2 regions of the Streptomyces sp. CNH189 genome follow, and region 1 is predicted to be linked to the other one. Evidence: riboswitches for the same ligand, from Rfam matches in the RefSeq annotation. Region 1 holds a riboswitch; the other holds the start of a gene.
What was found. Region 1 has a riboswitch for thiamine pyrophosphate ahead of thiO (glycine oxidase ThiO). Riboswitches for the same ligand answer to the same signal wherever they lie in the genome.

Region 1 (3,401 bases):
TCGCCGACTTGAGCGGCCGCGACGGGTCCGCCACCCGCTCCGGGTCCATCGCGGCGCCCGCCTCGATCAGCCGGCGTCCCTGCGCCAGGTCCCGGGGCCGTCCCACCGCGAGCAGCGCGACCAGGCGGTCCCCGCGCAGCCAGCACACGCTCCACGCCGGGCCGGCCGGGTCCCCGCGCCACACCGTGCGGTCGGCGTCCGCGTGGTGGCCCGCGTACTGCACGAACCGGCCGAACTGCTCGGACCAGAAGTACGGCACCGGGTCGTACACCTCGCCGCCCCCGCCGACGATGTTCGCGGCGACCGTGCGGGGGCCCTGGAGGGCGTTGTCCCAGTGGTGGACCAGCAGGCGCTCGCCGTAGCGGCCGGACGGGAAGGACGCGCAGTCGCCGACGGCGTACACGTCGGGCAGGGAGGTCGCCAGGTGCTCGTCCGCGACGACCTCGCCGTGCGCGCCGAGGGCGATCCCGGAGCCGGTCAGCCAGGCCGTGGCGGGGCGGGCCCCCATGCCCACGACCACCGCGCCGGCGGGCAGCCGCGTGCCGTCGTCGAGGACCACGGCACCGGACTCGACGGCCCGTACGCGCGCGTGGGTGCGCAGCGTGACCCCGGCCTCGGCGTACCAGGCGGCCATCGGCGCGGCGACCTCGGCGGGCAGTGCCCCCACCAGCGGCCGCTCCTCGGCCTCCACGACGGTGACCGCGCAGTCGGCCTCGCGGGCCGCCGTGGCGAACTCCGCGCCGATCCAGCCGGCGCCGACCACCACGACGTCGTGCTGCGCGGCGAGCACCGGCCGCAGCCGTGCCGCGTCGTCCAGGGTGCGCAGCAGATGCACCCCGGGGACGCCCTCGGTGCCGGGCAGCCGGAGCGGTTCCGCGCCGGTGGCGAGCACCAGCACGTCGTACGGGACGGGCCCGGCCTCGGTGTCCAGTTCGTGGTCGCCGGGGCGCAGGCCCAGCACCTCGCAGCCCAGCCGCAGCGCGATGCCGAGGTCCTCGAAGTCGACGTCGAACGCGGAACTCTCGGCCGTGCCCAGCAGCACCGCCTTCGACAACGGCGGCCGGTCGTACGGCTGGTGGGGCTCGGCCCCGATCAGCGTCACCTCGCCGTCGAAGCCCTGCTCCCGCAGCGCGGCCGCGGTCCGCACGCCCGCCATGCCCGCGCCCGCCACCACGACCCGCCGCGGCGCGGCCCCTCCCGGTTCCTGCGTTTGCTCGCTCACCCGCTCACCATAGACACCCGCGCCCGCCGCACCGGACCCTCACCGCTCCCCTGCCGCACCGCCGCCGCCCCTCCCCCGCGGGGACCCCCGCCGCCCCTCCCGCGCGGGGTCTCTTACGGGCGCCGCGTGGTGCGGGCTAGGGTGGCCCGCGTACACGCACTCGCGGGAGCCCGGACGCACCGGGCTGAGAGGGAGGCTGGCGGCCTCCGACCGTACGAACCTGATCCGGGTCATGCCGGCGAAGGGAGGGGCTGGACGCCCATGTCGCCCACGCGTAGCGCAGACGTCCTCGTCGTCGGGGGCGGGATCATCGGTCTGGTCACGGCCTGGCGGGCCGCGCAGGCCGGACTCGCCACGGCCGTCGTGGACCCCGAGCCGGGCGGCGGCGCCGCCCGGGTGGCCGCCGGGATGCTGGCCGCCGTCACCGAGCTGCACCACGGCGAACAGACGCTGCTGGGCCTCAGCCTGGCCTCGGCGCGCCGCTACCCGGCCTTCGCCGCCGAGCTGACCGAGTACACCGGCCAGGACCTCGGCTACCGCCGCAGCGGCACCCTCGCCGTGGCGCTGGACGCCGACGACCGCGCGCATCTGCGCGAGCTGCACGCCCTGCACCAGCGCTCCGGCCTGGACTCGCAGTGGCTGTCCGGACGGGAGTGCCGCCGCCTGGAACCGATGCTCGCGCCGGGCGTGCGCGGCGGACTGCGGGTGGACGGCGACCACCAGATCGACCCCAGACGGCTGGCGTCCGCCCTCGTGGCCGCCTGCGAGCGGGCCGGTGTCACCCTCCACCACACGTGGGCCGAGCGGCTGGTCGTCGCCGGCGACCGGGCGCGCGGTGTCGTCACCGCGGCCGGTGACGAGCTGGGCGCGGGTCAGGTGGTGCTCGCCGCGGGCAGCTGGAGCGGCAGGCTGGCGGGCGTCCCGCAGGACGTGCTGCCCCCGGTGCGGCCGGTCAAGGGGCAGGTGCTGCGGCTGGCGATGCCCGACCGGCCCGAGCCCTTCCTGAGCCGCACCGTGCGGGCCGTGGTGCGCGGCAGCCACGTCTACCTGGTGCCACGTGAGAACGGCGAGCTGGTGATCGGCGCGACCAGCGAGGAGATGGGCTGGGACACCACCGTCACGGCGGGCGGCGTCTACGAGCTGCTGCGCGACGCCCATGAGCTGGTCCCCGGCATCACCGAGCTGCCGCTGACCGAGACGATCGCCGCTCTGCGCCCCGGCTCCCCCGACAACGCGCCGCTGCTCGGCCCGACGCGGCTCGCGGGGCTGCTGCTGGCCACCGGCCACCACCGCAACGGCGTCCTGCTGACGCCCGTCACCGGCGACGCCATGGCACGGGCGCTGACCACCGGCGACCTGCCTCAGGAGGCCCTTCCCTTCACGCCCCGGCGCTTCGGCGCCCCCGTCCTCGCGGAGCAGCCCGTATGACCACCCGGGTCACCACCGTCACCGTCACCGTCAACGGCGAGCCCCGCCGGTTCCCGCCCGGCACGGCCCTGGACCTCGTCGTCAGGTCGCTCACCGCCGCCCCCTCCGGGGTGGCCGCCGCCCTCAACGAAACCGTCGTCCCGCGCGCCCAGTGGCCCGCCACCCCCCTGACCGAAGGGGACCGGGTGGAGGTCCTCACCGCGGTCCAAGGAGGCTGACCATGGCCGACGATCCCTTCGTCCTCGGCGGCCGGACGTTGACGTCCCGCCTGATCATGGGGACCGGCGGGGCGCCGAGCCTCGACGTGCTGGAGCGGGCGCTGGTGGCGTCCGGGACGGAGCTGACGACCGTCGCCATGCGGCGGGTGGACCCCTCGGTGCACGGGTCCGTGCTGTCGGTGCTGCGGAAGCTGGGCATCGGGGTGCTGCCGAACACCGCCGGGTGCTTCACCGCCGGGGAGGCCGTGCTCACCGCGCGGCTGGCCCGGGAGGCGCTCGGCACGGACCTGGTGAAGCTGGAGGTCATCGCCGACGAGCGCACCCTGCTGCCGGACCCGGTCGAGACGCTGGACGCGGCGGAGACGCTGGTCGACGACGGCTTCACGGTCCTGCCGTACACCAACGACGACCCGGTGCTGGCACGGAAGCTGGAGGACGTGGGCTGTGCGGCGGTCATGCCGCTCGGCTCGCCGATCGGGTCGGGTCTGGGCATCCGCAACCCGCACAACTTCGAGCTGATCGTGGAGCGGGCC
Region 2 (3,401 bases), on a different contig from region 1:
TGACCAACGACCACCACCGCCGACAGGTGTGGCCCCCGACACCCGCAGGTCACCCAAGTGGATCTGCGACACTGGTACAGCCATGCCTAAGCCCGGAGAACTTACATTCGTCGCGCCGCGCGGAGTCAAGAAGCCGCCGCGGCATCTTGCCGATCTCACGCCTGCCGAGCGCAAGGAGGCGGTTGTCGCGGTCGGTGAGAAGCCGTTCCGTGCCAAGCAGCTCTCGCAGCACTACTTCGCGCGGTACGCGCACGACCCGGAGCAGTGGACCGACATCCCCGTCGGCTCGCGCGGGAAGCTGCAGGAGGCGCTGCTTCCTGAGCTGATGACCGTCGTACGGCATCTGTCGACCGACGCGGGGACGACCCGCAAGACGCTGTGGAAGCTGTTCGACGGGACGCTCGTCGAGTCCGTGCTGATGCGGTACCCGGACCGGGTCACCATGTGCATCAGCTCCCAGGCCGGGTGCGGCATGAACTGCCCGTTCTGCGCCACCGGGCAGGCCGGGCTCGACCGGAACCTGTCGACCGCCGAGATCGTGCACCAGATCGTGGACGGGATGCGGGCGCTCCGCGACGGCGAGGTGCCCGGCGGGCCCGCGCGGCTGAGCAACATCGTGTTCATGGGCATGGGCGAGCCCCTCGCCAACTACAAGCGGGTCGTCGGCGCCATCCGCCGGCTCACCGACCCCGAGCCGGACGGGCTCGGGCTGTCGCAGCGTGGCATCACCGTGTCGACGGTCGGCCTGGTGCCGGCCATCCACCGGTTCACCGAGGAGGGCTTCAAGTGCCGGCTCGCCATCTCGCTGCACGCCCCTGACGACGAACTGCGCGACACCCTCGTCCCCGTGAACACGCGGTGGAAGGTGCGCGAGGTACTCGACGCCGGCTTCGAGTACGCGGCCAGGTCGGGACGCCGGCTGTCCATCGAGTACGCCCTCATCCGGGACATCAACGACCAGGCGTGGCGAGGCGACCGCCTCGGGCGGCTCCTCAAGGGGCGGCCCGTGCACGTCAACCTCATCCCGCTCAACCCGACGCCGGGGTCCAAGTGGACCGCGTCCCGGCCCGAGGACGAGAAGGCGTTCGTCGAGGCGATCGCCGCGCACGGTGTGCCGGTCACGATCCGGGACACCCGTGGTCAGGAGATCGACGGGGCGTGTGGTCAGCTCGCCGCGAGCGAACGGTAATGTGACCCGGGTACGTACATCTTCATATTCCGACAGGGGAGCGCCACAGCGCTGAGAGTGCGGCACCGGCCGCAGACCCTCCGAACCTGGCCCAGGTCATTCTGGGTAGGGAGATCGGTCATCACTCGAGCTGTTGCGCCCTGCCCGGGACCCCGACCAGGGGTTCCGGGCAGGGCCGCGTCTCTTCCTGGTCACTCCAGGAGGAATCAAGTGGACATCACCAAGAAGGTCGTGGTCCTGGCCGTGGGGCTGGGGCTCGTCACGCTGTCCGCCTGCGGGTCGTCCGGCGGCGACGGCGGCAGCGGTACAAGCAGCAAGACCGTGACCCTCGTCAGTCACAACTCGTGGGCCGTGTCCAAGGACGTCGTCGCCGCCTTCGAGAAGCAGTCCGGCTACAAGCTCAAGGTCCTCGAGGACGGCGACGCGGGCCAGGCTGTGAACAAGGCGATCCTGACCAAGGACAACCCCCAGGGTGACGTCTTCTTCGGCGTCGACAACACCCTGCTGTCCCGCGCCCTCGACAACGGGCTGTTCCAGTCCTACGAGGCCAAGGGCTCCGACCAGCTCCTGCCCGAGTACCGGGTGGACGAGGACAAGCACCGGGTCACGCCGGTCGACACCGGTGACGTCTGCGTCAACTACGACAAGGCGTGGTTCGAGAACAAGGGCCTGACCCCGCCGAAGACCCTCGACGACCTGGTCAAGCCCGCCTACAAGGATCTCCTGGTCGTCGAGAACGCCGCCACCTCCTCACCGGGCCTCGGCTTCCTGCTCGGCACCGCCGCCAAGTACGGGGACGACGGCTGGCAGGACTACTGGAAGAAGCTCAGGGCCAACGGCGTCAAGGCGGTCGACGGCTGGGAGCAGGCCTACAACGAGGAGTTCTCCGGCTCGGCCGGCGGCAAGGAGGCCAAGGCGGACCGGCCACTCGTCGTGTCGTACGCCTCTTCGCCGCCCGCCGAGGTGATCTACGCCGACCCGAAGCCCGACACCGCCCCCACCGGCGTCGCCGAGGGCACCTGCTTCCGGCAGGTCGAGTACGCGGGGCTGCTGAGCAACGCGAAGAACCCCGAGGGCGGCAAGGCGCTGCTCGACTTCCTGATCGGCAAGACCTTCCAGGACGACATGCCGCTCAACATGTTCGTCTACCCGGTGCGCGAAGGTGCGCAGGTGCCCGAGGAGTTCGTGAAGTTCGGGCCGCAGGCGAAGCAACCGCAGACCATGGACCCGGCGAAGATCGCCGAGAACCGTGACCAGTGGGTCAAGTCGTGGACCTCGCTCGTACTGAAGTGAGCCCGCGCCGGCGCGGGTGGTGGCGCCGGAACGCGGCACGGCTCGGTCTGATGACCGTGCCGGCCGCGTTCTTCGCGGTCTTCTTCGCCTACCCGGTCACCGCGATCGTCGCGCGCGGGTTGAAGACCGACGGTGGCTGGCAGCCCGGGCGGATCGCGGACGTGCTGGCCCAGTCCGACATCCGCCAGGTGCTGTGGTTCACCACCTGGCAGGCGCTCGTCTCCACGGTCCTCACCCTGGTGATCGCGCTGCCCGGCGCCTACGTCCTGGCCCGTTTCGACTTCCCCGGCAAACAGGTGCTGCGGGCGGTGATCACCGTGCCGTTCGTTCTGCCGACGGTCGTCGTCGGCACGGCGTTCCTCGCCCTCGTCGGACGCGGCGGACTGCTGGACGAGCTGTGGGGCGTGCGCCTCGACACCACCGTGTGGGCGATCCTCCTCGCGCACGTCTTCTTCAACTACGCCGTGGTCGTCCGCACCGTGGGCGGGCTGTGGTCCCAGCTCGACCCGCGGCAGGAGGAGGCCGCGCGGATGCTCGGTGCCTCCCGTCTCACCGCCTGGCGGACGGTCACCCTGCCGGCGCTCGCCCCCGCCGTGGCCGCCGCCGCGCTGATGGTCTTCCTGTTCACCTTCACCTCCTTCGGCGTGGTGCAGATCCTCGGCGGGCCCACCTTCTCCACCCTCGAGGTGGAGATCTACCGGCAGACCGCCGACCTCTTCGACCTGTCCACCGCCGCCGTCCTCACGCTGATCCAGTTCGCCGCCGTCGGCCTGATCCTCGCCCTGCACGCCTGGACGGTGCGGCGCCGCGAGACCGCGCTGCGCCTTGTCGACCCCTCGGTGACCGCGCGCCGGCCGCGCGGCGCAGGACAGTGGGCGCTGCTCGGCGGGGTCGTCGCCACGGTGGCCGTGCTGCTCCT

Region 2: linked by a shared signal. The riboswitch ahead of B100_RS0129475 (thiamine ABC transporter substrate-binding protein) and the one ahead of thiO (glycine oxidase ThiO) in region 1 are both predicted to bind thiamine pyrophosphate.

Annotation. Positions count from the first base shown of each region.
Region 1 covers NZ_AZUS01000001.1:190,771-194,171, forward strand. Annotated here, with positions in the region: gene B100_RS0100845 (FAD-dependent oxidoreductase) at 1-1,222, opposite strand, end outside; TPP riboswitch at 1,375-1,486, shown strand; gene thiO (glycine oxidase ThiO) at 1,484-2,650, shown strand; gene thiS (sulfur carrier protein ThiS) at 2,647-2,868, shown strand; gene B100_RS0100860 (thiazole synthase) at 2,871-3,401, shown strand, end outside.
Region 2 covers NZ_AZUS01000026.1:73,573-76,973, forward strand. Annotated here, with positions in the region: gene rlmN (dual-specificity RNA methyltransferase RlmN) at 83-1,189, shown strand; TPP riboswitch at 1,214-1,319, shown strand; gene B100_RS0129475 (thiamine ABC transporter substrate-binding protein) at 1,400-2,482, shown strand; gene B100_RS0129480 (ABC transporter permease) at 2,533-3,401, shown strand, end outside.